Variovorax paradoxus: one gene and its partner. The protein of the gene in region 2 interacts with the protein of the main gene of each other region in a pairwise test. Links are inferred from orthologs where the notes say so. Each region holds a gene or a part of one and is shown on either strand. Other genes may lie near its edges.

Region 1 (16,127 bases), 5.3 Mb from region 2 along the record:
TCGCGCTTCGCGTCCCTGCCCGCGGCGTTCGCCGCTTCCTGAAGAAACCCCTCCATGAGCGCCAACTACCACAACCCCGTGCACAGCGTGTACGGGGCAGGGGCCCTGCTGTCCCTGCCGAAGCTGCTCGAAGGCCGGCGCGCCGCGCTGGTGACCTTTCCCGAGGCGCGCGCGCTCGGGCTGCTCGACCGGCTGGAGGCGGTGCTCGGCGATGCGCTGGCCTGCACGCTCGACCAGACGCGGCCCAACCCCGACGTGGCGGAACTGGCCGAGACCTATGAATGGTTCTGGCGCACGCATGCCGACGTGGAAGTGATCGTCGCGGTCGGCGGCGGCAGCGCCATCGACACGGCGAAGGCGCTGATGGTGGCCGACGAGCACGGGCGCTTTGCCGATCTGGTGGCGGGCCTCGCGGGCGAGCGGCCCTTCGTCGCCACGCGCCACAAGACGCTCATCGCCGTGCCCACGACGGCCGGCACGGGCAGCGAGGTCACGCCCTGGGCCACCATCTGGGACCGCGAGCGGCAGAAGAAGTACTCGCTGCATCTGCCGCAGACCTGGCCGAGCCACGCCATCATCGACCCCGAGCTGATGCTGTCGCTGCCTGCGGCGGTCACGCTGCAGAGTGGGCTCGATGCGCTGTCGCACGCGCTCGAAGCGATCTGGAACGTCAACGCGAATCCGATGTCCGACACCTTCGCCGTGGCGGCCGTGCAGGACACGCTGGAGGTGCTGCCGCAGCTCATGGCCCGGCTCGACGACGTCGAGCTGCGCGGGCGCATGGCGCTCGCGGCGCTGAAGGCGGGCATGGCGTTTTCCAACACCAAGACCGCGCTCGCGCATTCGATCTCGTACGAGATGACGCTGCGCTACGGCCTGCCGCACGGCATCGCCTGCTCGTTCCCGCTGCCGATGGTGCTGGCGCGGGCCATCGGACGTCGGCCCGACCGCGACGCGGTGCTGGCGCAGGCATTGCGCATGCCGCTGGCCGAGGCGCCGGCGCAGCTTGCAGCCTTCATCGAATCGCTGGGCGTGAAGACGCGCTTCGCCGACTACGGCGTGGGCGAGGACGAGGCGCGCGAGATGCTGCGCCATGCCCAGGGCGGGGCGCGCGGGCGCAACTTCATCGGCAACGATGTGGAGGCGCAGGAAGCCTGAGAACGCGCGCGCCGGAGGTCCGGCGATGTTTCAGAATGGACGCTCCTATTCAAGAGACATCGAGAGACATCCATGAACCTTCGCAGACTCTGCACCGGCCTCGCGCTGGCCACGACCGCCACGCTGGCCATGGCCCAGGGCTATCCCACCGCCAAGCCCATCCGCCTGATCGTCGGCTACCCGCCCGGCGGCGGCATCGACTTCGCGGCGCGCACGGTGCAGGTGCCGCTGCAGGAAGCGCTCAAGCAGCAGCTGGTGGTCGACTACAAGCCGGGCGCGAGCGGCATGATCGCCGCCACCGAGCTCACGCGCCAGCCGGCCGACGGCTACACGCTGCTGCTGGCCAACACCGGCCCCTTCGCCATCGCGCCGTACCTGCAGAGCAAGCCGCCGTACGACCCCATCAAGCAGTTCACCTACATCGGCCAGATCAGCCAGGGCAGCTACATCGCGGTGACGCGGCCCGACCATCCGGCGAAGAACCTCAAGGAGTTCGTGGCGTGGGCCAAGGGCCAGCCCGGCAAGGTCAACTTCGCCTCGGGCGGCAACGGCACTTCGACGCACCTGAACGGCGAGCTCATGAACCAGGTGACGGGCCTGGACATGACGCACGTGCCGTACAAGGGCAGCGCGCCTGCGGTGCAAGACCTGCTCGGCGGGCAGACGCAGATCCTCATCGACGCGGGCAGCGTGCTGCTGCCGCAGGTGAAGGGCGGCAAGCTCAAGGCGCTGGCCGTGACCGGCCCGGTGCGCGATCCGCAACTGCCCGACGTTCCGACGGTGAAGGAGCTGGGCCTCGCGGGCATGGAGTCGGTCGGTTTCCAGGGCCTGGTCGGCCCGGCCAACATGCCCAAGGACGTGGTCGATCGCCTGTCGGCTGAACTCGCGAAAGCGCTGGCGACACCGGAGATCAAGGCCAAGTTTGCGACGGCCGGCGCCGAGGTGCATCCGCTCGGCCCGGCGGCGTTTGCGGCGTTCGTCAAGGCGGACAATGAGAAGTGGTCCAAGCTGATCCGCGAGCGCAAGCTGCAGCTGGACTGACCGACTTTCTTTCTCATCGACGCATGTTTCTCACTGACACCATGAACTTCCTCGCCGCCTCCAAGCACTCGCGCCGCACCACGACCCGGCTGCTCGCCGCCGCGGCGCTGTGCGCGGCCAGCAGCGCGCACGCGCAGACTGTGCCGCGCACCGTGCGGCTCATCGTGGCCTACCCGGCGGGCGGCGTGAGCGACGTGGTCGCCCGCGCGCTCGGCGACCGGCTCGCCACGCAACTGGGCACCACGGTGATCGTCGACAACCGCGCGGGCGCGAGCGGCGCCATCGGCATGGACGCCGTGGCCAAGGCCGCGCCCGACGGCGCGACGCTGGGCTTCTCGGCCATCAGCCCGCTGGTGCTGAGCCCGCACCTGGGCAAGCTGCCGTTCGATCCGCTGAAGGACATCGTGCCGGTGGCCAGCGTGATGTATTCGCCCGTGCTGCTGGTCGCCACGCCCGCCAGCAAGGCGAAGGACTTCCGCGCGCTGATAGCCGAAGCCAAAGCGCAGCCCGGCGCAGTGCGCTGGGCCACGTCGGGCCCGGCCTCGCTCGGCCACATCGTGCTCGAGCAGGTGCGTGCGACGGCCGGCGTGGACATCACGCACGTGCCGTACAAGGGCGGTGGTCAGCAGCTCAACGACGCGCTGAGCGGGCAGTTCGAAATTCTGTCGACCAACGCCAGCCCGACGCTGTCGGCGCACATCCAGTCGGGCAAGCTGCGCCCGCTGGCGGCGGGTGCGCCTGCGCGGCTTGAGAGCCTGCCGCAGGTGCCCACGCTGGCCGAGCTGGGCTACAGCGCGGCCAACATCCATTCGCTGTTCGGTGTGTTCGCGCCCGCGGGCACACCCGCGGCGCTGGTCGCGAAGTACAACGCCGAGATCAACAAGGCGCTCGCCAGCCCCGAGCTGCGCACCAAGCTCACGGCCACCGACAACGTGCCCACCACCGGCACGCCGGCCGCCTTCGCCAAGGAAATCGCCAGCGAGTTCGAGAGCAACGGCCGCATCGTGAAGGCCGCGGGCATCAAGGCCGATTGACCCCGGCGCTTGCAGGGGCGAGATTGCCTACCTTATAGTAGGTAGATGAACGACGCTTCCACCCTGGCCCCCGGCGGCACCCGCGATCAGATTCTTGCGGTGGCGCGCGGGCTCATCGAAACCCGTTCGTACCTGGGCTTCAGCTTCCAGGACGTGGCCAACGCGGTGGGCGTGCGCAAGGCCAGCCTGTACCACCACTTTCCGACCAAGGAAGCGCTGGGCATCGCGGTGATCCAGGGCGCCACGCAGAGTTTCAAAGACTGGGTGGCGGCGCGCGCCCGCGAGCCCAAGGACGCGCTCGAATCGTATTTCCGCATGTACCGCAACACGCTGAAGGCGGGCTCGGGCCTGTGCCCGGCGGGCGCACTGGCGCCGGGCTGGGACTGCATCAACGAAGACCTGCGCCTGGCCGTGCAAGCCTTGCGCAACACGCAGGTGATGTGGCTCACGGGCGTGCTCGGCGCGCTGGTGCCGGCGCAGGCGCAGAAAGACAACCCCGTGGCCTCGCTCGCGGCCTTCGTGTTCTCGTCGTGCCAGGGCGCGCTGCTCGCGTCGCGCATGACGGGCCGCGTCGAAGACTTCGACGACGCCATCGCGCAACTGCGGCGCGCGCTGCCGCTCGACTGACCGATCTGTTTCACCACGGGCACGCCTGGCGTGCCTTTTTTTGAACCCCGAAGCCTACCGATTGGATGGTAGTTTTTCCCCAAGGAGTGTTCCCATGAAAGCCGTGATTTCCGCCTACGCCCGTTCGCCGTTCCACTTCGCCAAGAAGGGCGCGCTGGCCGAGGTGCGCCCCGACACGCTCGCCGCCGGCGTGGTGCAGGGCCTGCTGCAGCGCACCGACCTCGACCCCGCGCTGCTCGAAGACATCATCCTGGGCTGCGCCTACCCCGAGGCCTCGCAGGGCAACAACCTTGCGCGCATCGTCGGGCTGCTGGCCGGGCTGCCGCACGAGGTGGGCGGCATGACGGTGAACCGCTTCTGCGGCTCGTCGATGCAGGCCGTGCACATCGCCGCCGCGCAGATCGAGGCGGGCATGGGCGAGGCTTTCCTGTGCGTGGGCGTGGAGTCGATGACGATGGTGCCGCAGGGCGGCTTCAACTTCTCGCCCAGCCCCGAGCTGCTGGCGAACACCGATGCCTACATCTCGATGGGCGAGACCGCCGAGAACGTTGCGCAGCGCTGGAACGTGAGTCGCGCCGACCAGGACGCGCTGGCCGTCGAGTCGCACCGCAAGGCGACCGAGGCCCGTGCGCAGGGCCGGCTGGCCGGCGAAATCGTGCCGGTGCGCCTGGCCTCCGGCGAGGTGGTCGATGCCGACGGCTGCATCCGCCCCTCGACCTCGGCCGAGGCGCTGGCCAACCTCAAGCCCGTGTTTCGTCCCGATGGCGTGGTCACGGCCGGCACCTCGTCGCCGCTGACCGACGGCGCGGCCGTGGTGCTGGTCACCAGCGACGCCTTCGCCGCGAAGCACGGCCTGAAACCGTTGGCGCGCATCCGCTCGTTCGCGACCGTGGGCGTCGACCCGGCCGTCATGGGCATCGGCCCGATTCCCGCCACGCGCAAGGCGCTCGCACGCGCGGGCCTGAGCGTGGCCGACCTCGACGTGGTTGAGATCAACGAGGCCTTCTCGTCGCAGGCGCTGGCCTGCATCCGCGACCTCGGGCTCGACCCGGCGACGGTGAACCTCGACGGCGGCGGCCTGGCCATCGGCCACCCGTTGGGCGCCACCGGCGCGCGCATCACGGGCAAGGCGGCGGCGCTGCTGGCGCGCGAGAACGGCCGCTACGCGCTCGCAACCCAATGCATCGGCGGCGGGCAGGGCATTGCCACCATCCTCGAACGCGTCTGATCGCCCGAGAATGGCGGGCAACGAAACAAGGAGACTCCCATGGCCACGCTGTTGTATCTCGAAGACCTGAAGGTCGGCGACCGTTTCCAGAGCGGCGAACACCTGCTCGATGTGGCGCAGATCAAGGCCTTCGCGCAGCAGTTCGACCCGCAGCCTTTCCACACCGACGAAGAGGCTGCAAAGAACACTTTCTTCGGCGGCCTGGCCGCGAGCGGCTGGCACACGGCGGCGCTCACGATGAAGCTGCTGGTCGACAGCGGCATCCCGCTGGCCGACGGCATCATCGGCTCGGGCGGCGAGCTGCAGTGGCCCAAGCCCACGCGCCCTGGCGACGTGCTGCATGTGCTCAGCGAGGTGGTCGACATCACGCCTTCGCGCTCCAAGCCCGGCCGCGCGATGGTCACGATGCGTTGCCAGACGCGCAACCAGCGCGGCGAGGTGCTGCAGTACTTCACGCCGAAGCTGGTGGTGCACAGCCGCACCGCGACGTCTTGAATCTCAGACGACGCGCAGGCCCAGTTCCTCGACGAGTGCGGCGGCCTGGCGGTGGGAGATGGTCGCGCCCTTGAACGGCGCGGCGTTGGCCAGCCGCAGGCCGCCCAGGTCCACGTCGCGCAGGTCGGCGCCTTCGAAGCGCGCAAGCTTCAGGTGCGCGTTGCGCAGGCTGCCGCCTTCGAAAATGGCCTCGCGGAAATCGCAGCCCGACAGGTCGGCTTCCGACAGGTCGAGCTGGGCGAGCGTCTGCTTGCGAAACGACAGGCCGCGCAGGTGCGCGTCGATGAGCAGCGAATCCTTGAACACGACGCCCAGCGCCGACACCTCGCCGAAGTGCGCGCCCGTGAGCTTCACGCCCGTGAAGAGCGCCGAGGGCAGCTTGGCGCGCGCCCACTGCGTGTTGTTCAGGTCGCAGTCCTGGAAGCGCGCGTTCGTGAGGTCGGCGAGCCCGAAGTCGGCTTGGCGTGCGCGGCAGCCGGTCCAGCGCGTGTCCGCCAGCTGGGCACGGTCGAACGAGGTTTCGGCGAAGCTGCACAGCGTGAACTGCGCGCCGCGCAGGTCGAGGCGCGACAGGTCGGCCTCGTCGAAATGGCAGCGTTCGAAGCGGGGCGGCGTGTCGCGGTCTTGCAGGCAGGCTTGCAGGTCGGCGCGTGACCAGGTCTGGTCGGAAATCACATCAGTCATTCGGGGCGGGAGTCGGTCAGCGCTTGCAGCTCTGCGGGGCTGAAGCCCGCCCGGCTGCGGGCTTCGAGGTTGAAAGGCGGCTTGTGGCGCGGCGCGTCGTAGCGCGCGACCAGGGCCGGGTAGTTGGCTTCGGCGTCGAGCCCGGCGCGTTCGCACAGCCAGCGGTACCAGTGGTTGCCGATGGCCACGTGGCCCACTTCGTCGCGCAGGATGATGTCGAGGATTTCCACGGCACGCAGCGCATCGGGCGTGTTCACGCGCTTGAGTTTGGACTGGATCAGCGGCGTGGCGTCGAGCCCGCGCGCCTCGAGCGTGCGCGGCACCAGCGCCATGCGCGCGAGCACGTCGTCTTTGGTCTTCTCGCACATGTTCCACAGGCCGTCGTGGCCCGGAAAGTCGCCGTAGCGCCAGCCCATGGCCTGCAGGTGCGTGTGCAGCATCGTGAAGTGCTGCGCCTCCTCGTCGGCCACGCGCAGCCAGTCGCGGTAGTAGGCCTCGGGCATGCCGTCGTAGCGCCACACGGCGTCCAGCGCGAGGTTGATCGCGTTGAACTCGATGTGGCAGATCGAATGGATCAGCGCGGCGCGGCCCTCGGGCGTGAAGGGCGAGCGCTTTTGCACGGCGGTGGCGGCCACGCGCAGCGGGCGCTCGGGACGGCCCGGCACGCCGTCATCGTCGCCGGGCGTGCGCAGGGGCTCGAGTGCTATGGAAACAGTAGCTGCCTCGGCAGCCGTGGCGCGCGTGGCGGCCACCTTGTCGTCGGGGTCTGTCAGGCGCAGCGCGGCCAGCGCGCTCAATCGGGGGTGCATCCCTACAATTCTAGTTTTGCCCCTCCGGAGACAACCACGATGGCGATTTACGAATTGGATGGCATTGCCCCGCGCCTTGGCGAAGGCGCATGGGTCGCGGACAGCGCCCAGGTCATGGGCAACGTCGAACTGGCGCAGAACGCGAGCGTCTGGTTCGGCGCCGTGCTGCGCGGCGACACCGAGGTGCTGACCATCGGGCGCAACAGCAACATCCAGGACCTGTCGGTGCTGCACGCCGACATCGGCTGCCCGCTGACCATCGGCGACAACGTGACGGTGGGGCACCAGGTGATGCTGCACGGCTGCACCATCGGCGACAACTCGCTGATCGGCATCCAGGCCGTGGTCTTGAATAACGCCAAGATCGGCCGCAATTCGATCGTTGGCGCCGGCAGCGTCGTGACCGAGGGCAAGGAGTTTCCCGACAACTCCCTCATCATCGGCTCGCCCGCCAAGGTGGTGCGCACGCTCGACGATGCCGCCGCCGCCAAGCTTCGCCAAAGCGCCGAGCACTACGTCGAAAACGCCCATCGCTTCGCGAAGGGCCTGAAAAAAATCGCCTGACCCGCGCAGGCACAGAGAGAAAGAATCCGTTTTGAGCGAGCTGCACAAATTCCTGTTCGATGGCCTGCCGGTGCGCGGCATGATCGTGCGCCTGACAGATGCGTGGCAGGAGATCCTTGCGCGGCGCGCCTCCAACACCGCCACCGGCCCGTACCCGCCGCCGGTGGCTGAACTGCTCGGCGAGATGACGGCTGCGGCCACGCTGATGCAGTCGAACATCAAGTTCAACGGCGCCTTGATCCTGCAGATCTTCGGCGACGGTCCCGTGAAGGTGGCCGTGGCCGAGGCCAAGCCCGACCTGAGCCTGCGCGCCACCGCCAAGGTGATCGGCGACCTGCCGGCCGACGCGCACCTGCCCGACATGGTCAACGTGAACAACAAGGGCCGCTGCGCCATCACGCTCGACCCGAAAGACAAGCTCCCGGGCGCCACGCCGTACCAGGGCGTCGTGCCGCTGTTCGGCGAAGACGGTGAAAAGCTCGGCAAGCTCAGCGACGTGCTGCAGCACTACATGCTGCAAAGCGAACAGCTCGACACCACGCTGGTGCTCGCGGCCGACGACAAGGTGGCGGCCGGCCTGCTGATCCAGCGCCTGCCGGTGAAGGGCGAGGGCAACCTCGAAGGCACGTCCGACAAGGACCGCGACCAGGCCAGCGAAGACCGCATCGGCCGCAACGAGGAATACAACCGCATCTCGATCCTCGCGTCGAGCCTCACGCGCGACGAGCTGCTCACGCTCGACGTCGAGACCATCCTGCGCCGCCTGTTCTGGGAAGAAAAGCTGCTGCGCTTCGAACCGCAGGCCGGCCTGCTCGGCCCGCACTTCGCGTGCACCTGCGGCCGCGAGCGCGTGGCGCAGATGATCCGCGGGCTCGGCGTGGAAGAGGCCGAGGAAATCCTCGCCGAGCGCGGCGACATCGAGGTCGGCTGCGACTTCTGCGGCAAGCAGTACCGCTTCGACGCGATCGACACCGCGCAGCTGTTCAAGCCGCCGGGCGACCAGCTGCCGGGCAGCCCGGTCGTCCAGTAAGCGCGGCTGCGCTCAGGCGGGCTGCGGCGGCTGATGCCGCAGCACCTTGGCCATCGCGGCCAGGCGCTCGTTGCCCAGGCCTGCGCGCAGCGCGCGGTCGAACATCCCCATCAGAAAATCCGGGAAGGCTGCGTCGAGCTGCGCCTCGCGCGCCTGCTTCACGAACAGCCGGCCCGAGCCCGCGCAGGTGGCCATCGAGCTCTCGGGCTCGCCGTATTGGCCGGCGTGGATGGCCTCGCCCTCGGCCTGGATCATTTCGCCGAGCACCGGCGAGATCGCGCCGATCATCTGCGAGAACCCGTCCACCGGCAGCCCTTCGGCTTCGCAGATGCGCACGCCGTGGAAGAAACCGCTCATCGCGCCGAACATGCACGAGAGCGTGGCCAGGTCCCAGGCGGCCGCATTGCCGATCGGCTCGCCCATGTGCTGGATGTTCCCCGCGATGGCTTCGAGCAGCGGTCGGCAGGCGGCGAGGGCGCGTGCTTCGCCGGAGATGAAGAGCGGCGTGTCGGGCCGGCCGATCTGGCCCGGCGTGGCGAGCAGGGCGCCGTCGAGGTAAGCCACGCCGCTGAGCGCGGCCCAGTCGTCGCGCGCGTCCTGCGGTGTGCCGGTGCTCAGCTGCACGAGCACCTTGCCGCGCAACGCGTCGTGAACGCCGGGCGCGGTGAGGATGGCGCGCGACGCCGGGTAGTCGGCCACGCAGACCAGCACCACGGGGCTCGCCTGCACGGCGGCCAGGGCCGTCGGTGCGAGCACGGTACCCTGGTTCAGCAGAGGCCTTGCGCGCTCGGCGGTGCGGTTCCACACCGTCAGCGTGAATTTCGATGATTGAAGGGCGCGCGCGAGGGCCACGCCCATGGGGCCGAGGCCGATGAGGGAAACGTCGGTCATGTGAAGTCCTTGGAGAGAAGTCAGATCAAGCGGCTGCCGGCGTCAGGCCCTGGCCCAGCCCGCCGTCGACGGTGAGCCGCGCGCCTGTCGTGAAGGTCGCCTCGAAGGCGAAGAAGAGCACCGCGCGCGCCACTTCGGCCGATGTGCCGTGGCGACGCATCGGCGTGATCTGGTCGCCCAGGCGCATGAACTCGGCGCGCTCTTCGGCGCTCGCGTCGGTCACGCCGAGCGTGGGCGTGTCGATGAAGCCGGGGCTCACCACGTTCACGCGGATGCCGCGCGTCACCAGCTCGGCCGCGAAGCCCGAGGCCATCGAGCGCAGTGCGGCCTTGGTGGCGCTGTAGACGCTCAGGCCGTGCATGCCGCCTTCGTCCGCAATGGACGAGGTGAAGACGATCGAACTGCCCGCCGGCATCAGCGGCGCCAGGCGCTGCACGGTGAAGAACGGGCCCTTGGTGTTGACCGCGAAGGCGCGGTCGTAGCCCGCCTCGGTCACCTGTTCGAAAGGTTCGAGCGACGAGATGCCGGCGTTGATGTGCAGCAGGTCGATGCGGCCGAAACGCTCGCGCACCGTGGCGGAGAGTGCATCGATGTCGGCCAGCGAGGCCGTGTCGGACGCCAGCACATGGGCGCGCGAACCGAACGGGCCGAGCACGCGGCGCGCGGCCTCCAGGTTCTGCGGATTGCGCCCGGTCACGAGCACGTCGGCGCCGCCTTCGAGCAGCGCTTGCGCGGTGGCCAGGCCCATGCCGAGGGTGCCGCCGGTGATGACGGCTTTCTTGCCTGCGTAAGGGGTGTGGGGTGTGGTGTTCATGGGCTCGATGATCCCGATCGCACGGCGTCGGGTCGCGCACATTCGGCTGCGGGGGAGCACAAACGGTCGACGGCATGCACGGCGCTCGCGGCCCATAATGTTTCGATGAGCGATACCGATCTGGACACCGATTTCCGCGGGCACGGTGGAGTGGCGCCTGATGTGGCGCTGTCCGGCGACAGCTTCGTCGCCCCGCCCGCCACCGACAGCCTGCGCGTCGACGTGCGACAGACCCCCGGCGGCGTGGTCGGCTACGAGGCGCTGCCCGACCACCGCCTCAAGCTGCACGCGGGCGCGCCGGTGGCGGGCGCCTGCCAGTTTCATCGCTTTCTCTACACGCGCGGCGACCTCGACATCCTGCCGGCCGGCAGCACCGACATCTGGCACGAAGAGTCGGCGAGCACGTCGGTTGTGGTGCGCATGGCGCCCGCGCTGCTCGCGCGCACCGCCGACGAGATGGGACTGCCGGCCGAGCGCGCGGTGCTCGGCGAGCGTCACCAGTTCCGCGACCCGCAGATCGAGCACATCGCCTGGGCACTCGACGCCGAGCGCCGCGCGGGCTTTCCCAACGGGCGGCTCTACACCGACAGTCTCGGCACGGCGCTCGCGGTGCAGTTGATCGCGGCCGGCCCGCAGGTGGCGCCGTCACCCGCGCAGGGGCTGACGCGATTGCAGCTGAAGCGTGTCACGGAGTTCATCGAGGCGCATCTGGACGGCGACCTGTCGCTGGCCGCGCTGGCTGAGGTCGCGGGCCTGAGCGCCTCGCACCTGAAGACGCAGTTCAAGCGCTCGACCGGCCAGGCGGTGCATGCCTACGTGGTGCATCGCCGCGTCGACCGCGCGCGCAGCCTGCTGCTGAACAGCGAACTGCCCGCGAGCCTCGTGGCGCTCGAGAGCGGCTTCTCGCACCAGAGCCACATGGCGCGCTGCATGCGGCGCGTGCTGGGCCTCACGCCCGGCGAGGTGCGGCGCGCAGCCTAGTGTTCAGCGGGCTTCGTCGTCGAAGCCGCTGAATTCGATGTCCGGCGCGCTCGTGTTGTGCTTCGAGGGCAGGCTGCGGCCGAAGCGCACCTGCGTGGCGTTCAGCGTCTTCACCGCGGGCAGCGGCAACACCTGTTCGGCCGCCTGCGGCGAGGCCTGCCAGCGCACCTCGCTCATGTCGGCGTTGTCGGGCGTCACGTACATCGAACGCAGCACCGCGAAGGGTTGCTTGGCACTGGCCGTGGGCTTCGAGAGCGTCACGTCGAGCGCGGTGCGGGTGCGGCTGATCTCGGTCACGCGCGCCACCGCCTTGCCGCCGTCGGTGAAGCGCAGGTGGATCGCGAGCGGCTCGGGCACGACGCGGATCGACGCGATGTTCACCACCGGCCGCCCGGCCTGCACGACCGGGCCGAGCAGGAACGACGAGCCGTACACGCCGTCGCCGAAGCGCGCCTCGGGCAGCGGCTTGAGGCGCCAGTAGCCGTCGGAGGGGTAGAGCACGATGGCTTCGAGCGCCTTGCCGTTGTCCTTCTTGAACACCTGCAGCAGGTGAAAGCCGCGGTCGTGCCGCGCGCCGACCTGCACCGGCACGCGCGCCGACCGCCAGAAGGTCGGCAGCGTCATGCCGACGATGCGCCATTGCGCGTTGTCGAGCAGCACGACGGTGCGCTTCTTGAAACGATGCGCCGGGTCGGTCGGGTGGGCGCCGCCGTCGAAGTTGCAGCCCGAGAAGTCGGGCGCGGTGACGTCGTTGCCGATGTTGCCGAGGTAGCTCGGCTGCAGCGCTTCGATGCGCATGTGGCGGATACCGTCGCCGCGCAGCACCATCGACACGTTGTCTTCCTCGGCGCAGGCTGTCGGGGTGGTGGCGTTCTCGACGGTGGCTGCAACGGGCGCTGCAGAAGCGGCACTGGCGGTCAGCAGCAGGGCGAGGAAAGCGGCGGCGGGAGCGCGCGGGGCAAGGCGCGCAGCAATCGAAACGGGCATCGGGTCTCCGGTGAAAAGGAGAGGGCGCGCGAGCACCTGCGAACCGAGAGGCTCAGGTGGGGTCGCGGCGCGCCATCAGGTCGCTGAAAAGCTTATGTTCGCATTCCGGGTCGGAACACTTCTCGCAAGGCCATGTCCACGAGGCGGGCTTCGCATCGCGGCGGGTGCGCGTGCGGGCCCGGCCTTCGTTGCCGGCGATGGTGTTGATCGCATTCCATGCGTTCGCCAGCCGCTCGCCGCCGCTGCCGTGTACCACCGCATACGAAAGCCCTGCGCGCGAGAGCGCGGCGCGCACCAGCGTGTCGGTCGGCTGGCGCGCATGAGGACCGTCGCGCATGTCGTCGGCCACCCAGGGCAGGTCGAGCGCGGTGAGCAAGGTGATGGCGTAGCGCCGCTGCGCGGCCAGGGCGCTGTCGTAGAGCGAGGTGTCGGCGAACAGCTGCTCGCTGTAGACGGCTGTCATGAGCGCCGTGGTGTCGGCCACCACCACGCCCGTGGCGGCAGCGGCGTCGATGCGGCGCATCTGTTCGTCGGCGATGGCCTGCTGCTCGTCGGGGCGCGGCGTGCGGCCTTCGCGTTCGCACCATTCGCGCAGGTACTCGCCCACGAGCGTGACGGTCGTGCCGCGGTCTTGCAGGCGCTGCGCGATGGCGCGCGAGAGCTCGGTCTTGCCGGTGCTCTCGGCGCCCACGAGCGCGATGACGCAGCCGGTCGGCAGGTTCGGTGTCATGCGGGCACCGCCTTCGTGGTGGCCTTCGGCAGGCGTCGCTGCCATGCCAGGAAGCCGGCCACGCTGAGCACGGCGAACACCGCGTACAGCGCCGTCGTGAGCCACAGGCCCTTGTGGATGAACAGGCCCACGCTGACCACGTTCACGGCCAGCCACACGAGCCAGTTCTCGATGAACTTGCGCCCGAGCAAAAACTGCCCGACCAGGCTCAGGCCGGTGACAAAGCCGTCCCACCAGGGCACGTCGGTGTTGGTGAAGCGGCGCAGGAAGAGGGCGACCACGGGCCACGCGATGGCGCAGGCCACGAGGGCATACGCGGAGCCGCGCGGCGACAGCCGGCTGACCCGCAAGGCGCTGCCGTCGGCGCGAAAGCCGCGCAGCCATTGCGCCCAGCCCCACAGGGCGACGAAGGCGAAGAAGACTTGAAGCGAGGCGTCGCCGTAGATGCGCGCGTTGGCGAACACCACCATGTAGAGCAGCGAGCTGACGATGGCCAGCGGCCAGCCCCAGTGGATCTCGCGCATGTTGCAGCCAACCATCGCGAGCGCGAGCACGGCGGCGACGAGTTCGAGCCAGGTGACGGGAGAGCCCCACAGCGCAAAGGCGGAGGCCGAGAGGAACTCGGGGATGAGGTTCACGCCGAGGCTGTGCGTCTTTCGGAGCGCTCTGTGAACCTCACACAGTCTGGTCGTGGGACACCGTGGAACCGGCTTTGCCGGGCCGCTGGTGTCGCCCCCTGGAAGGGGGTTGGCGAAGCGACACGAAGTGCGCGGAGACTGGGGGTCATCCGATTACCTTGCGATCTGCACGAAGACTTCGTTCGGTTTGACCATGCCGAGTTCCGCGCGGGCGCGTTCCTCGACCATCTCGAGGCCGTCTTTCAGGTCATTGACCTCGGACGCGAGCCGCTCGTTGTTGAGGGCGGCCTTGGCGTTGGCGTCCTTCTGGTCGGCCAGTTGGGTTCTCAACTGGGCGACCTCGCGCACGCTGCCGCGCCCGTTCCACAGCTGCCACTGCAGGATGACCAGCAGCAGCACCAGGATGAGAGGAGGGACGAAGCGCGCGCGCATGCAGGCTGCGAGGCGCTACTTGAGGTTGTAGAACGCGCCGCGGCCCGGGTAGACGGCGATGTCGCCGAGGTCTTCTTCGATGCGCAGCAGCTGGTTGTACTTGGCGATGCGGTCCGAACGCGACAGCGAGCCGGTCTTGATCTGGCCGGCGTTGGTGCCCACGGCGATGTCGGCAATGGTGCTGTCTTCGGTTTCGCCCGAGCGGTGCGAAATGACGGCCGTGTAGCCCGCGCGCTTGGCCATCTCGATGGCGGCGAAGGTCTCGGTCAGCGTGCCGATCTGGTTGATCTTGATCAGGATCGAGTTGGCGATGCCCTTGTCGATGCCCTCTTGCAGGATCTTGGTGTTGGTGACGAACAGGTCGTCGCCCACCAACTGCACGCGCTTGCCCAGGCGTTCGGTCAGGTGCTTCCAGCCGTCCCAGTCGCCTTCGTGCATGCCGTCTTCGATGCTGATGATCGGGTACTTGTCGACCCAGGTCGCGAGCATGTCGGTCCAGCTTTCGGCCGACAGCGAGAGGTTTTCGCCCGACAGCACGTACTTGCCGTCCTTGTAGAACTCGCTGGCCGCGCAGTCCAGGCCCAGGGCGATCTGTTCGCCGGCGGTGTAGCCGGCCTTGTCGATGGCTTCCAGGATGAGCTGGATGGCTGCTTCGTGGCTCTCGACGCTGGGGGCGAAGCCGCCTTCGTCGCCCACCGCCGTGCTGATGCCGCGGTCGCCCAGGATCTTCTTCAGGGCGTGGAACACTTCGGCGCCGTAACGCACGGCCTCGCGGAAGCTCTTGGCGCCCACGGGGATGATCATGAACTCTTGCAGGTCGAGGCTGTTGTTGGCGTGCGCGCCGCCGTTGATGACGTTCATCATCGGCACCGGCAGCTGCATGCCGCCCATGCCGCCGAAATAACGGTACAGGGGCAGGCCCGACTCTTCGGCCGCGGCGCGGGCCACGGCCATCGACACGGCGAGCGTGGCGTTGGCGCCCAGGCGGGCCTTGTTGTCGGTGCCGTCCAGGTCGATCATCGTGCGATCGAGGAAGGCCTGTTCGCTGGCGTCCAGGCCCAGCACGGCTTCCGAGATCTCGGTGTTGATGTTCTCGACGGCCTTCAGCACGCCCTTGCCGAGGTAGCGGCTCTTGTCGCCGTCGCGCAGCTCGATGGCCTCGCGCGAACCGGTCGAAGCGCCCGAGGGCACGGCCGCACGGCCCATGGTGCCCGATTCGAGCAGCACGTCGCACTCGACGGTGGGGTTGCCTCGGCTGTCGAGAATTTCGCGGCCGACGATGTCAACGATTGCACTCATCTCTATTTCTTTCTCTGGGTCTCTTGGTGGAGTGGACTGGCAAAAAACGGAATCAAAGGCCTTCGACCGCGATCATGTTCATGATGGCGGCGCCGGCACGCGCTTCGCGCGCCTTCAGGTATTCGGGCGTTTCGTAGAAGGCCTTGGCCTGCTCGAAGCTGGGGAATTTGAGCACGACCACGCGGGTGGGCTTCCAGTCGCCTTCGAGCGGCTGCACCTGGCCGCCGCGCACGCAGACTTCGGCGCCGTGCGCCTGCATCGCGACGCTCGACCACTTCTTGTATTCCTCGTACTGCGTCGGGTTCGTGACCTCGACGTGGGCAATGACGTAACCGCTGCTCATGCTTGAAAACTGTCCTCTAGAAAAGCGTTTTTCTTGGTGACCCGGTCGAGCGCCAGCAGCGTTTCGAGCAGGGCCTTCATGTGCTTGAGCGGCACGGCGTTGGGGCCGTCGCTCAGGGCTTTGTTGGGGTCGGGGTGGGTCTCCATGAAGAGACCGGCCACGCCCACGGCCACGGCCGCGCGCGAGAGCACCGGCACCATTTCGCGCTGGCCGCCCGAGCTCGTGCCCTGGCCGCCGGGCAGCTGCACCGAGTGCGTGGCGTCGAACACCACGGGCGCCTTCGTCTCGCGCATGATCGCGAGCGAGCGCATGTCCGACACGAGGTTGTTGTAGCCGAAGCTG
Region 2 (13,171 bases):
TGAACGCCTATGAGCGACAGCTCAACATCCCGAGTCCCAACCAAAAGTGGCTGGAGGAAACATACACGGATTGCTTCTTGCAGAGACTGATCGAATTCGAACAAGGACTCGACTCCCTCCGAAGAGAGGGCGACAAGAAATCTGCGTATAGCAAACTTATCAAAGGGGGTGGTTTCTCCGATTACTTGTGGGGAATGGCTAGTGATCATTGGGGCATTAATGGAGATCCTTTTTTTGAGAAGCTCGGTCTTCATAGTGTGGGATGGGGCCAAGTGCAAAGCGATGTCTACCGCGGATTCGTCAAATCGATTCTGCTGACCCACGACAGCTTGGAGGCACTCAAATGCACAGTGGGCTTTGCGTTCTACTGTCCTCTCAGTTCTGGCAAACGCGCAGATGGCGGTGATCGCTTTTTTTCCCACTGGACTTACGAGTCCCTTTTTCAAGAACGTCCGTCTCCGCTATGGCCCCACTGGCCGCCCTTGCGCGTCTACCCCGCAGACTTGCCTCCTTGTCCAGAAAAAAATGAATCCAATGAGGGGCAAGTTGTCAGCGGCGAGGCCATCGTTCTTGAGGGCATCTACGAGCCTTGGTTCTTTACCGGGGGCATCGGTTGCCCCAACTACTTCCTGAGGGGTCAAACAGCTCATCAGTACCAGCCCGAGGGTTCCAACGACCTCGTGCCCGTGCGCTGGCGATTGCTGTGGGAAGACCGCCGCTACGTCGACGGGACGGTGCCAGCAGAAGAAGCACACTACTACGTCAACGTTGTTGCCGAGATTTCGTCTTCCGGGCGCAGCGTCGTTTCCGGTGACCTCTGCCCACAGACGGGCAACTGGCTTGCTCCTCGTCTGAACAATCGCCAGGAGTACGTCGAACGCGGTCAACCCATGCCAGGGCCCGCTTCCACTCCGACTGGTTCAGTCGTCTGGTACTTGCAGAAAGACTGATACGAGAACAGGCCGGTGAGCACAGGCCTGCAATCACGCCGGCACGCTGTCGATATTCACACGATCCCAATGCCGGTGCTTCGCAATCGCCGCGATGAAATCCTGCGCAATCTGGGTCGCCGCAGTGGCGTCGCCCAGGTTGGTGACAGGCGTTTCGGCCACCACCACGCCGGCCGGTGCCTCACCTTCGGGCGTGACGCCCAGCGTCGCCAGCAACTGCACGCCTTCGCCCACCACGCAGATCGCCTTGCAGTGCTTGTACGCCTCGAGCACGAAGTGCACGGCATCGCCCTGCGCCGCAAGCGCCGCAGCGCCCTCGGCACCCGCAGGCACGAGCACGGCGTCGAACATCACCGAGGCGGTGTTCGTGAAGGTCATGTCGATGTCGATCTGGCGCTTCGAGGCGCTGGCCACGGTGCCGAGCCTCGGGCCCACCACCTTGCACAGCGCACCCGCCTGTTCGAGCGCATCGCGGATCGGCTTGAGCGACGCCGAGTCGATGCCGTCGGCCACGAGGATCGCGACCTTGCGCGTGCGCACCACGCCATCGGCGCTGCCGTCGCTCATGCGCAATGCAGGCGACTCGTCGATGGGCAGATCGATGCGGTGTTCGCGAAAGCCCGCGTAGCCCGCCGCCGCCTTGGCATCGGGCTCGCCGATGCCCAGCGGCTCGGCCACGCGGCGTGCGAGTTTCTCGTCGACGTGCGCGAGGTTGTCGACCATGCGCTGGCGGATGGCGGGCACCTCGAGCTTCGAGAGTTCGAAGCGGAAGGCCGCGACGATGTGCTCCTTCTCGGCCATGCTCTGGCTGTTGAAGAACAGGCGCGCCTGCGTGAAGTGGTCGTCGAACGAGGGGCTGCGGCGCCGCACCTTGGGCGACACGACCTCGTCGGGAAAGGACTGGAAGCCGTGGCTGCCGCCGTCGACACGAAACTCGGTGCCGCTGCCCAGCGTGTTGGGTTCGTAGGCGACCTGGCCGCGCGCGATGGTCTGGCGGTGCATGCCGTCGCGCTGGAAGTTGTGGAACGGGCACACGCCCTTGTTGATCGGCAGCTCGTGGAAGTTGGCGCCGCCCAGGCGCGAGATCTGCGTGTCGGTGTAGCTGAACAGCCGGCCCTGCAGCAGCGGGTCGTTGCTGAAGTCGATGCCGGGCACGACGTGGCCGGGGTGAAACGCCACCTGCTCGGTCTCGGCGAAGAAGTTGTCGGGGTTGCGGTTGAGCACCAGCTTGCCGATGCGCTGCACGGGCACCATCTCTTCGGGGATCAGCTTGGTGGGGTCGAGCAGGTCGAAGCCCAGCGACTCGGCGCGGTCGGGCGCAATGAGCTGCACGCCGAGTTCCCACTCGGGGAAGTGGCCCTGCTCGATGGCCTCCCACAGGTCGCGTCGGTGAAAGTCGGGGTCCTTGCCGGCAATCTTCTGCGCCTCGTCCCACACGAGGCCGTGCACGCCGAGCTTGGGCTTCCAGTGGAACTTCACGAAGTGGCTTTCGCCGCGCGCATTCACGAAGCGGAAGGTGTGGACACCGAAGCCTTCCATCATGCGAAGGCTGCGCGGAATGGCGCGGTCGCTCATGGCCCACATCAGCATGTGGGTAGTCTCGGGCATGAGCGAGGCGAAGTCCCAGAAGGTGTCGTGCGCGCTCGCGGCCTGCGGCATCTCGTGGTGCGGCTCGGGCTTCACGGCGTGGATGAGGTCGGGGAACTTCATCGCGTCCTGGATGAAGAACACGGGGATGTTGTTGCCCACGAGGTCGTAGTTGCCCTCGCGCGTGTAGAACTTGACGGCAAAGCCGCGCACGTCGCGCACGGTGTCGGCCGAGCCGCGCGAGCCGGCCACGGTCGAGAAGCGAACGAACACGGGCGTCCTTGTGTCCGGGTCCTGCAGGAAGTCGGCGCAGGTGTACTGCGACATCGATTGGTAGACCTGGAAGTAGCCGTGCGCCGCCGAGCCGCGCGCATGCACGGCGCGCTCGGGAATGCGCTCGTGGTCGAAGTGCGTGATCTTCTCGCGCAGGATGAAGTCTTCGAGCAGCGTCGGCCCGCGCACGCCCGCCCTGAGCGAGTTGTGGTTGTCCGGGATCTGCAGGCCCTGGTTGGTCGTCAGGTGCGTGGGGTGCTCGGCGGTGAAGCCGTCGAGCTGCAGCTGCTTGGCGTTGGCGCCGTCACCGGTCTTGGCGGTGCTGGCGCGGCGACCCGCAGCGGCCTTGTTCTGGGGAGACATCGGGGTTCTGGGCACGTCGTGTCGCCCTCTCTCAGCTGGCTTCGTTGTTGCTGTTGCTGCTGCCGCTGCCGCTGCTGCCGATGAAGATGTCCAGGACATTCACCACGGCGATGAGGCCGATGCAGCCGGTCACGGCCGCGACGGCCCAGACCAGGATTTCATCGCCCCACGTGCCCATGAGCGTGTCGAACAGTGTCGAGAATTCCATGATGTGTTCCCTCGGAGAAAGTGATCGCGTCGACCGGCGCGCCCGACGCTCGGGGGAGCCCGGGTCGGTTGGCCAGCAAAAGAGCTTAGGTTCGGCGCGGCCGCGCCCCCGTAGTGGGCGCCCCTCCCCGTCTGTGGGAGAAGGTGGGCGCCCCCGGTAGGAGGGCGCCGACAGCGCCGAGGCTTCAGAGGCCCGGGTCGAGCACGCGGTCGCTGGGCCGCGCGAAGTAGAACCACTCGGCGCCGGGCAGCGCCATGGCGTTGGGGAACACGATGAAGCCGTCTTCGGGCGCACTGACCAGTGTGCCGTCGTGCCGCATGCCGACGGGTTCGCCGCGCTGCACGGCGTCGAAGGTGGCCCAGTCGCGCACGAAGCTGTCGTCTTCGTGCAGGCGGTCGGTCACGCTCGCCAGGCGCAGCAACCGGGGCGGTTGCGCAGGCGCGGCCGACAGGCCCGGCGGCAGCGCCGCCATGCCCAGCAGCGCGAGCGTGCGGCGGATGGCCGCCCACGCCACCTCGGGCGCCTGCGGGTCCTGGTGCTGGCCGCATTCGAGCGTGACGCCGTAGCCGCCGCAGCTGCGGATGTATTCATTGGTGCCGCGGCCGAAGTCGATGGCGGCCTCGTCGACCGCCGCGCCGCGCTGTGCGAGGCCCGCGGCGTAGATGTCGAGCCAGCCCTCGACGACGATGGGCGTGCCGATGTGCAGCGCGAGCCGCCCTTCTTCCTGCGCATGCGCAAAGGGTTCGAGCGGGCCGCTGTTGTCGCGCGGGCCGATCCTCGCGAAGGCCTCGCCCTCGCTCTGGAAGGAGTGCAGGTCGAGCAGCACGTCGTGCCGCGCGATGACGGGCGCCAGCCGGTTGGTGATGCGGGCTTCGTAGTCGGCGGGCGTGTCGCTCGGGCGGAACAGGCGGTTGAGGTTGCGCTGGCCCTCGCGCTGCAGGCGGCGCCGCGCGAGCGGGTTGGCGACGGGCACGAGCGTGAGCTCGCCGCGCAACAGGCGCAGGGCGCCGCTGTCGAACTCGGCCAGCACGCGCGCGATGCCCTCGGTGCCGCAGGTCTCGTCGCCATGCACGCCGCCGATCACGAGCAGGCGCGGGCCGGGGTTCAGCGACGCGAACGCGTGCAGGCGCAGGCTGTCGGTGGCGGTCGCGGCGTCGTCGAAAAGGGCGGTGGGCATCGGGCGATTATGCGGAGGCGCCTGTGGCCGCGCAAAAGGCAAGGCCCGGGGATGCGGCGGGCGCGCAGCGCGAACCTACAACCGCGCCCCCGCCTGTCCTACCGCCCGGCGGCGAGGCACCGCGCAAGCTGGCGGCAGACCCGAACGTTGATTGAAGAAAGAACCTCGAAGGAGCACACGATGGCCCAGCCGCGCAAGGACACGAAGGACGCAAACAAGGACACCGCCGGCGGCGACACGCGCGTCGAAAAGGACGGTGAATCGGCGCCGCGGCTGCCGCACGAGCGCGACCAGTCGTCGGACAGCCAGGCGATGCAGGACGGCCAGCCGCCCGAAAAGGGCCGGCGTGGCTACGAAGATGTGGAACGCGGCGTGGTCGACACGGACCGCGGGCTGACGCCCGAGCGCACACCCGACGGCAAGGTCAGGCCTTGACGGTGGCCAGCTGCTGGCGCATGTCGCCGATCACCGCGCCGTAGTCCTTGGCGTTGAAGATCGCGCTGCCCGCCACGAAGGTGTCGGCGCCGGCCGAGGCCACGCGCGCGATGTTGTCGGCCTTGATGCCGCCGTCCACTTCCAGGCGGATGTCGCGCCCGCTCTGCTCGATGCGCTTGCGCGCCTGCTCGATCTTGCGCAGCGCCGAGTCGATGAAGCTCTGGCCGCCGAAGCCGGGGTTGACGCTCATGATGAGGATGAGGTCGATGTCGTCGATGGCCCAGTCCAGCGCCTCCAGGCCCAGCCCCGGGTTGAACACCAGCCCTGGCTTGCAGCCCGCGGCCCGGATGGCCTGGATGCTGCGGTGCGTGTGGGGCGATGCGTCGGGGTGGAAACTGATGTAGTCAGCGCCCGCTTGCGCAAAAGACGCGGCCAGCGCGTCGACCGGCTGCACCATCAGGTGCACGTCGATCGGCACGGGCGTGCCGTCGGCGGTCTTGGCATAGGGCTTGAGGGCCTGGCAGATCATGGGGCCGAAGGTCAGGTTCGGCACGTAATGGTTGTCCATCACGTCGAAGTGGATCCAGTCGGCACCGGCCGCGATCACGTCGGTCAGTTCCTGGCCGAGGTGCGCGAAGTCGGCGGAAAGAATGGAGGGCGCAATGCGGAACGGGGTGCTGCTCATAACCCCGGATTCTCGCAGCCGACGGAAGTCCGAGGAAAGGCCTCCGTTACCATGCGCCCCATGTCACACAGCCCCTTCAGCGTACAGGTCGAACCGCGATACCTGGCCGACCAGTCCTCGCCCAAGGACAACGTCTACACCTTCTCCTACACGATCACCATCTCCAATGTGGGCACGGTGGGCGCGCAATTGATCGCGCGCCACTGGCTCATCAACGACGCCTCGGGCCATCCGCAGGAGGTCAAGGGCCTCGGCGTGATCGGCCAGCAGCCGCTGCTGGCGCCCGGCGAATCGTTCCGCTACACCAGCGGCTGCCGCCTGCAGGCCGCCAGCGGCACGATGCACGGCAGCTTCTTCGTGGTGACCGAGGAAGGCGAGCGCTTCGACGTGCCGGTTCCCATGTTCGTGCTCGAAGCCGACATTGGCGGCACGCCCGTCTCGCGCGTATTGCACTGAGCGCCCCGCTCTTCTCTTCCTTTTCTCTTCCGCTCCCCATGGCTGCCGCATCGCGCGACTTGCAGGGGCTGCTTGCCGGCCTCGACCCCACGGCCGATGTGGCGCAGCGCCACATCTGGCTCATCAACCTCTTCGACTGGCTGCGCGGCGACCGCGCCTCGCCACAGGCCGCCATCGGCCGCGTGCAGTTGCTGCTCGACGCCGTCGAGGCGCGGCCCGAGCTGTGCGAACGGCTGCGCGCCTGGTGGCGCGCGTTCACCCAGTCGGTCGACCTCACAGCGCTGCTGGCCGACTACGGCTTTGCGCCGCGCACCGCCTTCCTCAGCGAATTCGGCGAGCGCATGCGCCGCAAGATATTGCCGGGCACGCCCGAGACCACCGACGCCTCGGACCTGTTCCGGCTGGTGCTGCCCGGCGTGTTCGATGCCGGCTGGATCGCGCTGCTCGACGACACCCAGCTCGCACGCATCGGTGCGCTGCTGTCCGACGCCGCCCCCGCGCACGACGGCTCGCCGCGCTGGCGCCACACGGTGATGGACGCGGTCACCTACTGCTGCAGCCAGGTGGTGGCGACGGGTTTCTCGCCCGAGCTGCGGCTGCGCATCAGCCCCGAAGCGGGCGAGGCGCGTCCTTTTCATGCGCTCATGTCCGACCTCGACGCGCTGCGCGAGCAGATGTTTGCGCAGCCGCGCAATGAAGACGCCCTGCAGGCCGCCTTCGTGGCTTTTCGCGACCGGCTCGACGCCTGCCGCTCCAGCGCCTCGTCGGTCTACACGCACCTGGAAGACAACGGCATCTCGGTCGGTCTGGTGTTCCGGCTGCGCCAGCTGCGCGAGCGCGTGCTGCGCATCCGCGAGCTGCTCGACTGCCTGATCTCGCCCGTGCCCGGGCCGAGCATGGCGCGGCTGGTCGGCAAGCTGGTGCTGGCGGGCGGCGAGCGCAACAGCATCCGCGCGCTGATCGCCTCCAACTCGTCGATGCTCGCGGCCAAGGTGACCGAGCGCAGCGCCGAGACCGGCGAGCACTACATCACGCGCGACCGCCGCAGCTACCTGCAGATGGTGAAAAAAGCCGCCGGCGGCGGCGCGTTCACGGCGTTGACGGTGCTGGCCAAGTTCGGCATCTATGCGCTGGCGCTGTCGGCCTTCTGGAGCGGACTGGTCTCGGGCGTCATGTATGCGGCCAGCTTTGTCGCGATCCAGCTGCTGCACCTCACGTTGGCCACCAAGCAGCCCGCAATGACCGCGCCCGCCATGGCGGCGCGGCTGCGCGACATCAAGTCGGACGGGGCCGTGGACCAGTTCGTCGACGAAGTGGCCAACCTCGTGCGCTCGCAGGTGGCGGCCGTGCTGGGCAACGTGCTGCTGGTGGTGCCGGCGGTCGGCCTGCTGGTGCTCGGCTACCAGGCCGCGCTGGGCCGGCCGCTGCTCGACGCGGCCCATGCCGCGGCCACGCTGAACGGTCTGTCGCTGCTGGGACCGACCGTTCTTTTTGCGGCATTCACCGGCATCCTGCTGTTTTCGTCCAGCATCATCGCCGGATGGACAGAAAACGCCTTTGTCCTGCATCGCCTGGACTCCGCCATGCGTTACAACCCTCGCATCGGCGCCTTTCTCGGTGCCGCCCGGGCCCGTCGCTGGGCCGCCTTCATGCGCACACACATCTCAGGCTTCGCCTCCAACATCTCGCTGGGACTCATGCTCGGACTGCTGCCTGCGTTCGCGGGCTTCTTCGGGCTCGGGCTGGATGTGCGCCATGTCACGCTGTCGGCCGGCCAGATTGCGGCCGCAGCAGCATCCATCGGATTGCCGGCACTGCACCAGCCGGCCCTGTGGTGGGCGGTTGCGGCGATTCCGGTGATCGGCGCGCTCAATGTGAGCGTGAGTTTTTATTTCGCTTTCCGGCTGGCGCTGCGCGCGCACAGCGTGAGCCTCGGTGACCGCGCCCGCATCCGCAGCGCGATCTGGGCCCGCTGGCGCAGCCGGCCGGTGAGCTTTTTCCTGCCTACATGAACCTGACCGAATTCATCGCCGAACTCCAGGGCTTCTGGGCCGAATGGGCGCGTCCCTCGGCCGGCCTGCCCACCGTGCTCTGGGCCCTTCTGGTGGCCGTCGCCGCCGCCTCCGGCCACCTGGTGCAGCGCTACCTGGGGATGCCGAAGGTCATCGGCTATTCGGTGGTGGGCGCGGTGGTGGGCTTTGCGGGCTTCGAGGGCGCGATCTGGCCGCTGCGCGGCATCAGCCTGTTCTTGCTGGAACTCGGCGCGGCCGTGGTGCTGTTCGAGGCCGGCGGGCGGCTGCCGCTGCGCTGGTTCCGCCACAACCCGATGGTGCTGGTGCAAAGCCTGCTCGAAGCAAGCCTGACCTACTTCGGCGTGTACTGGATATTGATTCTGCTGGGCCTGCCCGACCCGGTGGCCAACCCCATCGCGCTGATGGCGATCGTCGCCTCGCCCGCCGTGCTCAGTCGCGTGATCATGGACACCCGCGCCGCCGGCCCGGTGACCGAGCGCGCCATGACGCTGGCCACGCTCAACACCTTCTACGCGCTCACGCTGGGCTACGCGCAGGCCGGCCTGATCGAGCGCGCGCCGCAGTCGCTGATGCAAAAGCTCTACCCGGTGGCGGTGGTGCTGGGCATGTCGTTCGTGGTCGGCGCGATCATGGCGCTGGCATTGCGTTCGGCGCTGCGCGTGATGAGCCCGAGCAGCGAGAACACCTCGATCCTGCTGCTGGCGATCATCGCGGCGGGCGCGGCGCTTACGGCCCACATCGGCGGCTCGGCGCCGCTGGCGGCGCTCATCGGCGGCGTGCTGCTCAAGACACTCAATCCCAAGCCCTGGGCCTGGCAACGCCAGCTCGGCACCGCCTCGTCGCTGCTCACGATGCTGATGTTCGTGCTGGTGTCGATGGTGGCGGCGCAGGCCGACTGGACCCTGCCCGTGGCCAGCGTGGTGCTGGCCGTGATCGGCGTGCGCCTGGTCACCAAGATTTCGGGCGTGGCCATTGCCAACCCGGGCAGCGGCGCCAGCTGGAAGCAGGCCTTCTGGGTCGGCTGCGCGATGACGCCGCTGTCGTCGATCGCCCTGCTGATCGCCTCCAATTTCGCATCGGCCTCGCCGCTCCTGGGCACCATGATCACGCAGGTCGCCCTGCCCTCGATTCTGCTGATGGAAGTGATGGGCGCCGTGCTCGCCACTGTGGCGATCCACGCCGTGGGCGAGAGCTCGGTCCCCTGGACGCCGCAGGCCTTCAGCACCACGGAAGACACGCAGCGATGAGCAGCAGCAACCCCACCTCCATCCTCCCGATCGACCCGGACAGCGACGACGTCCGCTCCGCGCCGCTGCCCGCCGATCCGGCGAGCCGCGCCGTCAAGCTCGAGCCCTTCAACAAGTCGGAAGCGCTGTCGCTCGGCGTGGAGCTCGAGCTGCAGCTCGTGAACACGCACGACTACGACCTCGCGCCGTATGCCGAAGACATGCTGCGCCTGATGGCGCAGACGCCGCTGCCCGGCAGCGTGGTGCCCGAGATGACGTCGAGCATGATCGAAATCTCGACCGACATCTGCCATTCGGCGCAGGACGTGATCACGCAGCTGTCGCCCATCCGCGAGGCGCTGATCAAGAACGCCGACAAGCTCAACATCGCGGTGGTCGGCGGCGGCACGCACGCGTTCCAGCAGTGGCACGAACGGCGCATCTACGACAAGCCGCGCTTTCGCGAGCTGTCGGAGCTGTACGGCTACCTGAGCAAGCAGTTCACCATCTTCGGCCAGCACGTGCACATCGGCTGCCCCGACGCCGATTCGGCGCTGCTCATGCTGCATCGCATGTCGCGCTACATCCCGCACTTCATTGCGCTGTCGGCTTCGTCGCCGTTCGTGCAGGGGCAGGACACGCAGTTCGACTCGGCACGGCTGAACTCGGTGTTCGCGTTTCCGCTCTCGGGCCGCGCGCCCTTCACCACGAGCTGGAAGGAATTCGAGGCCTACTTCGAGCGCATGACCCGCACCGGCGTCGTGCGCAGCATGAAAGACTTCTACTGGGACATCCGTCCCAAGCCCGAGTTCGGCACCATCGAGATCCGCGTGTTCGACACGCCGCTCACCATCGAGCGCGCCGCCGCACTCGCGGGCTACGTGCAGTCGCTGGCCGCGTGGTTCCTGCAGGAGCAGCCCTTCGAGCCGTGCGAGGACGACTACCTCGTCTACACCTACAACCGTTTCCAGGCCTGTCGCTTCGGGCTGGACGCGGTGTATGTCGACCCGGCCAGCGGCCAGCACATGCCGCTGCGCGACCACATCCTGATGACCATGACCCAGCTCGAGTGGCACAGCGAGGCGCTCAACGCCACGCAGGCGCTGGGCGAGCTGCGCACCAGCGTCGAGGCCAACCGCAACGACGCGCGCTGGCTGCGCGAGAAGCAGGGCAAGGAACGGCTGCTGGCCGAGGTCGTGCGCCAAGCCTCGCTGCGCTTTCGCGGCGCGGCCTGAGCCAGTCGTTCAGGCGGCCACGGCCTCCTGCGAGAACTGCCGCCGGTACGCCGTCGGCGACACCTTGAATGCCGTGGCGAAGTGCTTGCGCAGCAGCACGGCCGAGCCGAAACCCGCATCGGCCGCCACGCGCTCCACCGAGCGGTCTGTCGTTTCGAGCAGCCGCTGCGCCAGCGCCAGGCGCTGGTTCTGCAGCCACTGGCCGACCGTCGTGCCCGTCGATTCACGGAAGCGCCGCGTGAAGGTGCGCCGGCTCATGAGCGCGCGATTGGCGAGCTCGTCGAGTTCGTGCGGCGTCTGCAGATGCCGTCCCAGCCATTCGAGCAGCGGCGTGAGCCGGTCGCGTTCGGCCGCCGCCGGCATGGGCTGCTGGATGTACTGCGCCTGGCCGCCCTGCCGGTGCGGCGCGACGACCATGCGCCGCGCGGCGCGGTTCGCGGTGTCGGCGCCATAGCGCACGCGCAGCAGGTGCAGGCAGCAGTCGATGCCCGCGGCCGTGCCCGCCGAGGTGAGCACGTCGCCGTCGTCCACGTACAGCACCTCAGGCTGCAGCACGACCTGCGGATATTGCTTGGCGAAGGCCGCGGCCAGGTGCCAGTGCGTGGTGGCGGGCCGCCCGTCGAGCAGGCCGGCCTCGGCCAGCACGAAGGCGCCCAGGCACAGCCCGACCACGGTGGCGCCGCGTCGGTGCGCCGCCTGCAGCGCACGGATGAGCGCGGGCGGCGCGGGCCGGCCGTCGTCGCGCCATGACGGCACCACCACGATCTGCGCGCGGCGGATCGCCTCCAGGCCGTGCGGCACCACCAGAGTGAAGCCCGCGTTGGTGGCGAGCGGCCCGGGCTCGGGTGCGCAGACCTGCACGCGAAAGCGCGGCGCGCCGGTGTCGGTGCGGTCTTCGCCGAACACCATGCAGGGCACGGAGAGGTGGAAGGGGCTGATGCCGTCGAACGCCACGACGGCGATGGTTTCAACGGCAGCCTTGGTGGTGGTCGAGCGCATGGCCCGATCTTATCGATGAATGGCTTTCGGGCCACTGTCGCGAAATCCGCCGTGCGCGAAGAATCGAGCCGTTCCACACACAAACACCGAAGGAGATACCCATGAGCCAATCCGCACCGCGCCGCGCCCTCGTCGTCATCGACGTGCAGAACGAATACTTCGAAGGCGGCGGCCTGCCGATCGAATACCCGCCGGTCGAGAGCTCACTGCCGAAGATCGCGCAGGCCATGGACGCGGCCCGCGCGGCCGGCGTGCCGGTGGTGGTGGTGCAGCACCACGCACCCAAGGGCGCGCCGGTCTTCCAGGCCGACCACTTCCACGGCCAGCTGCATCCCGAGATCGCCAAGCGCCCGCGCGACCACCTGGTCACCAAGGCCTTCCCGAGCGTCTTCACCGGCACCGACTTCGCCGACTGGCTCACGCGCCACGAGATCGACACGCTGAGCGTGACCGGCTACATGACGCAGAACTGCGACGCGTCCACCGTGTTCGAGGCCATGCACCGCGGGCTGAACGTGGAGTTCCTGTCGGACGCCACCGGCGCACTGCCTTACGAGAATGCGGCCGGCCGCGTGAGCGCGGAGGAAATCCACCGCGTGTTCAGCGTCGTGTTCCACAGCAACTTCGCCGCCGTGGCGACGACCGACGTGTGGATTGCTGCGCTGAAGAGCGGCGCGGCGATCGAGAAGGACAACGTGGTCATGTCCAACCGCCGCGCGCGCGGCGTCTGACCCTCACAGGAGATCAGGCCAGGTCAAGCCAAGTTCAGCGGCTGCAGCACCGGCTTCCAGCGCTCCACCGCGATCTTCTTGAAGCCACGCCCGTTGGGGTGCAGCTCGTTGGCCCAGTCGCTCGGGCCCAGCGTGCCGCGGCTGTCCACCACGTGCAGGTGCTGCGGGTCGCCCTTGGCGATGTTCAGCAGCATGCCGTGGAAGCCGTCGATCAGGTGGTCGACGCAGGGCTTGAACAACTCCGGCGCCACGCCCGCGTCGACCAGCGCCGGGCGCAGCCAGCCTTCGCGCCCGAACAGCGCCTCGCCCGTGGGCGGGGCGTAGTCGTAGCTGTGCATGACGATGTGACAGTCCACGCTCGTGCGGGTGTAGATGAGGCCGATGAGCGCGCGGTACTGCTCGTCCATCTCGACGAGGAACTGGTCGAAGCCGCCCGTGCCGTTGCGAAAGCACTGCGCGGCCAGCGTCTCGGCGGAGCAGTCGGTCTTGAGCAGCGGGCGCAGGTCGTTGAAGCCCGCGAAGTCGTTGCCACCGCCGCTGATGAACACCGCCGACAGCGTCGGGCCGTACAGGCGCAACGACTCGCGCACCGCGTTGCGGTACTTGCCGTCGACGTAGTCGTGCGTTTGCGCGCCGTTCATGCCCTTGGCCAGGATCACGTGGCCGCGCGCGCCGACCACGTCGCCCAGGTAGTTCAGCAGGCAGCCGCCCGGCAGCGGGTACCAGAACCACGAATCGCCGAACGCGAGGATCGTCGCGGTGCCGTGCGGGCCCGTCTGCATCTTGGTCTCGTCCCAGTAGACAGCCATGGCG

Evidence for each region.
Region 1: the proteins of rpe (region 2) and eno interact in binary tests that used the Escherichia coli proteins (3 or more experiments, as listed by UniProt). The link is inferred for Variovorax paradoxus from one-to-one orthologs.

The regions. Positions count from the first base shown.
Region 1 is NZ_CP045644.1:6,280,642-6,296,768, reverse strand. The notes cover bases 13,301-16,127. They hold eno (phosphopyruvate hydratase), read right to left. Parts: upstream 15,443-16,127; coding sequence 14,159-15,442; downstream 13,301-14,158. Other genes in these bases: kdsA (3-deoxy-8-phosphooctulonate synthase), read right to left, coding at 15,782-16,127; GFK26_RS29005 (DUF1330 domain-containing protein), read right to left, coding at 15,495-15,785; ftsB (cell division protein FtsB), read right to left, coding at 13,865-14,143; pnuC (nicotinamide riboside transporter PnuC), read right to left, coding at 13,301-13,702. Outside these bases: iron-containing alcohol dehydrogenase PsrA, read left to right, coding at 55-1,158; GFK26_RS29090 (Bug family tripartite tricarboxylate transporter substrate binding protein), read left to right, coding at 1,231-2,199; GFK26_RS29085 (Bug family tripartite tricarboxylate transporter substrate binding protein), read left to right, coding at 2,241-3,233; GFK26_RS29080 (TetR/AcrR family transcriptional regulator), read left to right, coding at 3,279-3,860; GFK26_RS29075 (thiolase family protein), read left to right, coding at 3,955-5,088; GFK26_RS29070 (MaoC family dehydratase), read left to right, coding at 5,128-5,583; GFK26_RS29065 (pentapeptide repeat-containing protein), read right to left, coding at 5,587-6,267; GFK26_RS29060 (ferritin-like domain-containing protein), read right to left, coding at 6,264-7,076; GFK26_RS29055 (gamma carbonic anhydrase family protein), read left to right, coding at 7,116-7,640; GFK26_RS29050 (Hsp33 family molecular chaperone HslO), read left to right, coding at 7,672-8,670; GFK26_RS29045 (NAD(P)-dependent oxidoreductase), read right to left, coding at 8,683-9,561; GFK26_RS29040 (SDR family oxidoreductase), read right to left, coding at 9,587-10,375; GFK26_RS29035 (AraC family transcriptional regulator), read left to right, coding at 10,481-11,356; GFK26_RS29030 (hypothetical protein), read right to left, coding at 11,360-12,343; GFK26_RS29025 (AAA family ATPase), read right to left, coding at 12,396-13,073; more of pnuC, read right to left, coding at 13,070-13,300. UniProt on the Escherichia coli protein: Catalyzes the reversible conversion of 2-phosphoglycerate (2-PG) into phosphoenolpyruvate (PEP). It is essential for the degradation of carbohydrates via glycolysis.
Region 2 is NZ_CP045644.1:981,420-994,590, forward strand. The notes cover bases 3,831-6,662. They hold rpe (ribulose-phosphate 3-epimerase), read right to left. Parts: upstream 5,679-6,662; coding sequence 4,983-5,678; downstream 3,831-4,982. Other genes in these bases: GFK26_RS04420 (succinylglutamate desuccinylase/aspartoacylase family protein), read right to left, coding at 3,831-4,558; GFK26_RS04425 (hypothetical protein), read left to right, coding at 4,739-4,993; apaG (Co2+/Mg2+ efflux protein ApaG), read left to right, coding at 5,739-6,134; GFK26_RS04440 (site-specific recombinase), read left to right, coding at 6,173-6,662. Also shown: GFK26_RS04410 (Imm72 family immunity protein), read left to right, coding at 1-950; GFK26_RS04415 (catalase), read right to left, coding at 984-3,173; GFK26_RS33955 (hypothetical protein), read right to left, coding at 3,205-3,381; more of GFK26_RS04420, read right to left, coding at 3,566-3,830; more of GFK26_RS04440, read left to right, coding at 6,663-8,146; GFK26_RS04445 (cation:proton antiporter), read left to right, coding at 8,143-9,414; GFK26_RS04450 (YbdK family carboxylate-amine ligase), read left to right, coding at 9,411-10,628; GFK26_RS04455 (GlxA family transcriptional regulator), read right to left, coding at 10,638-11,627; GFK26_RS04460 (isochorismatase family protein), read left to right, coding at 11,729-12,358; GFK26_RS04465 (SGNH/GDSL hydrolase family protein), read right to left, coding at 12,382-13,167. UniProt on the Escherichia coli protein: Catalyzes the reversible epimerization of D-ribulose 5-phosphate to D-xylulose 5-phosphate.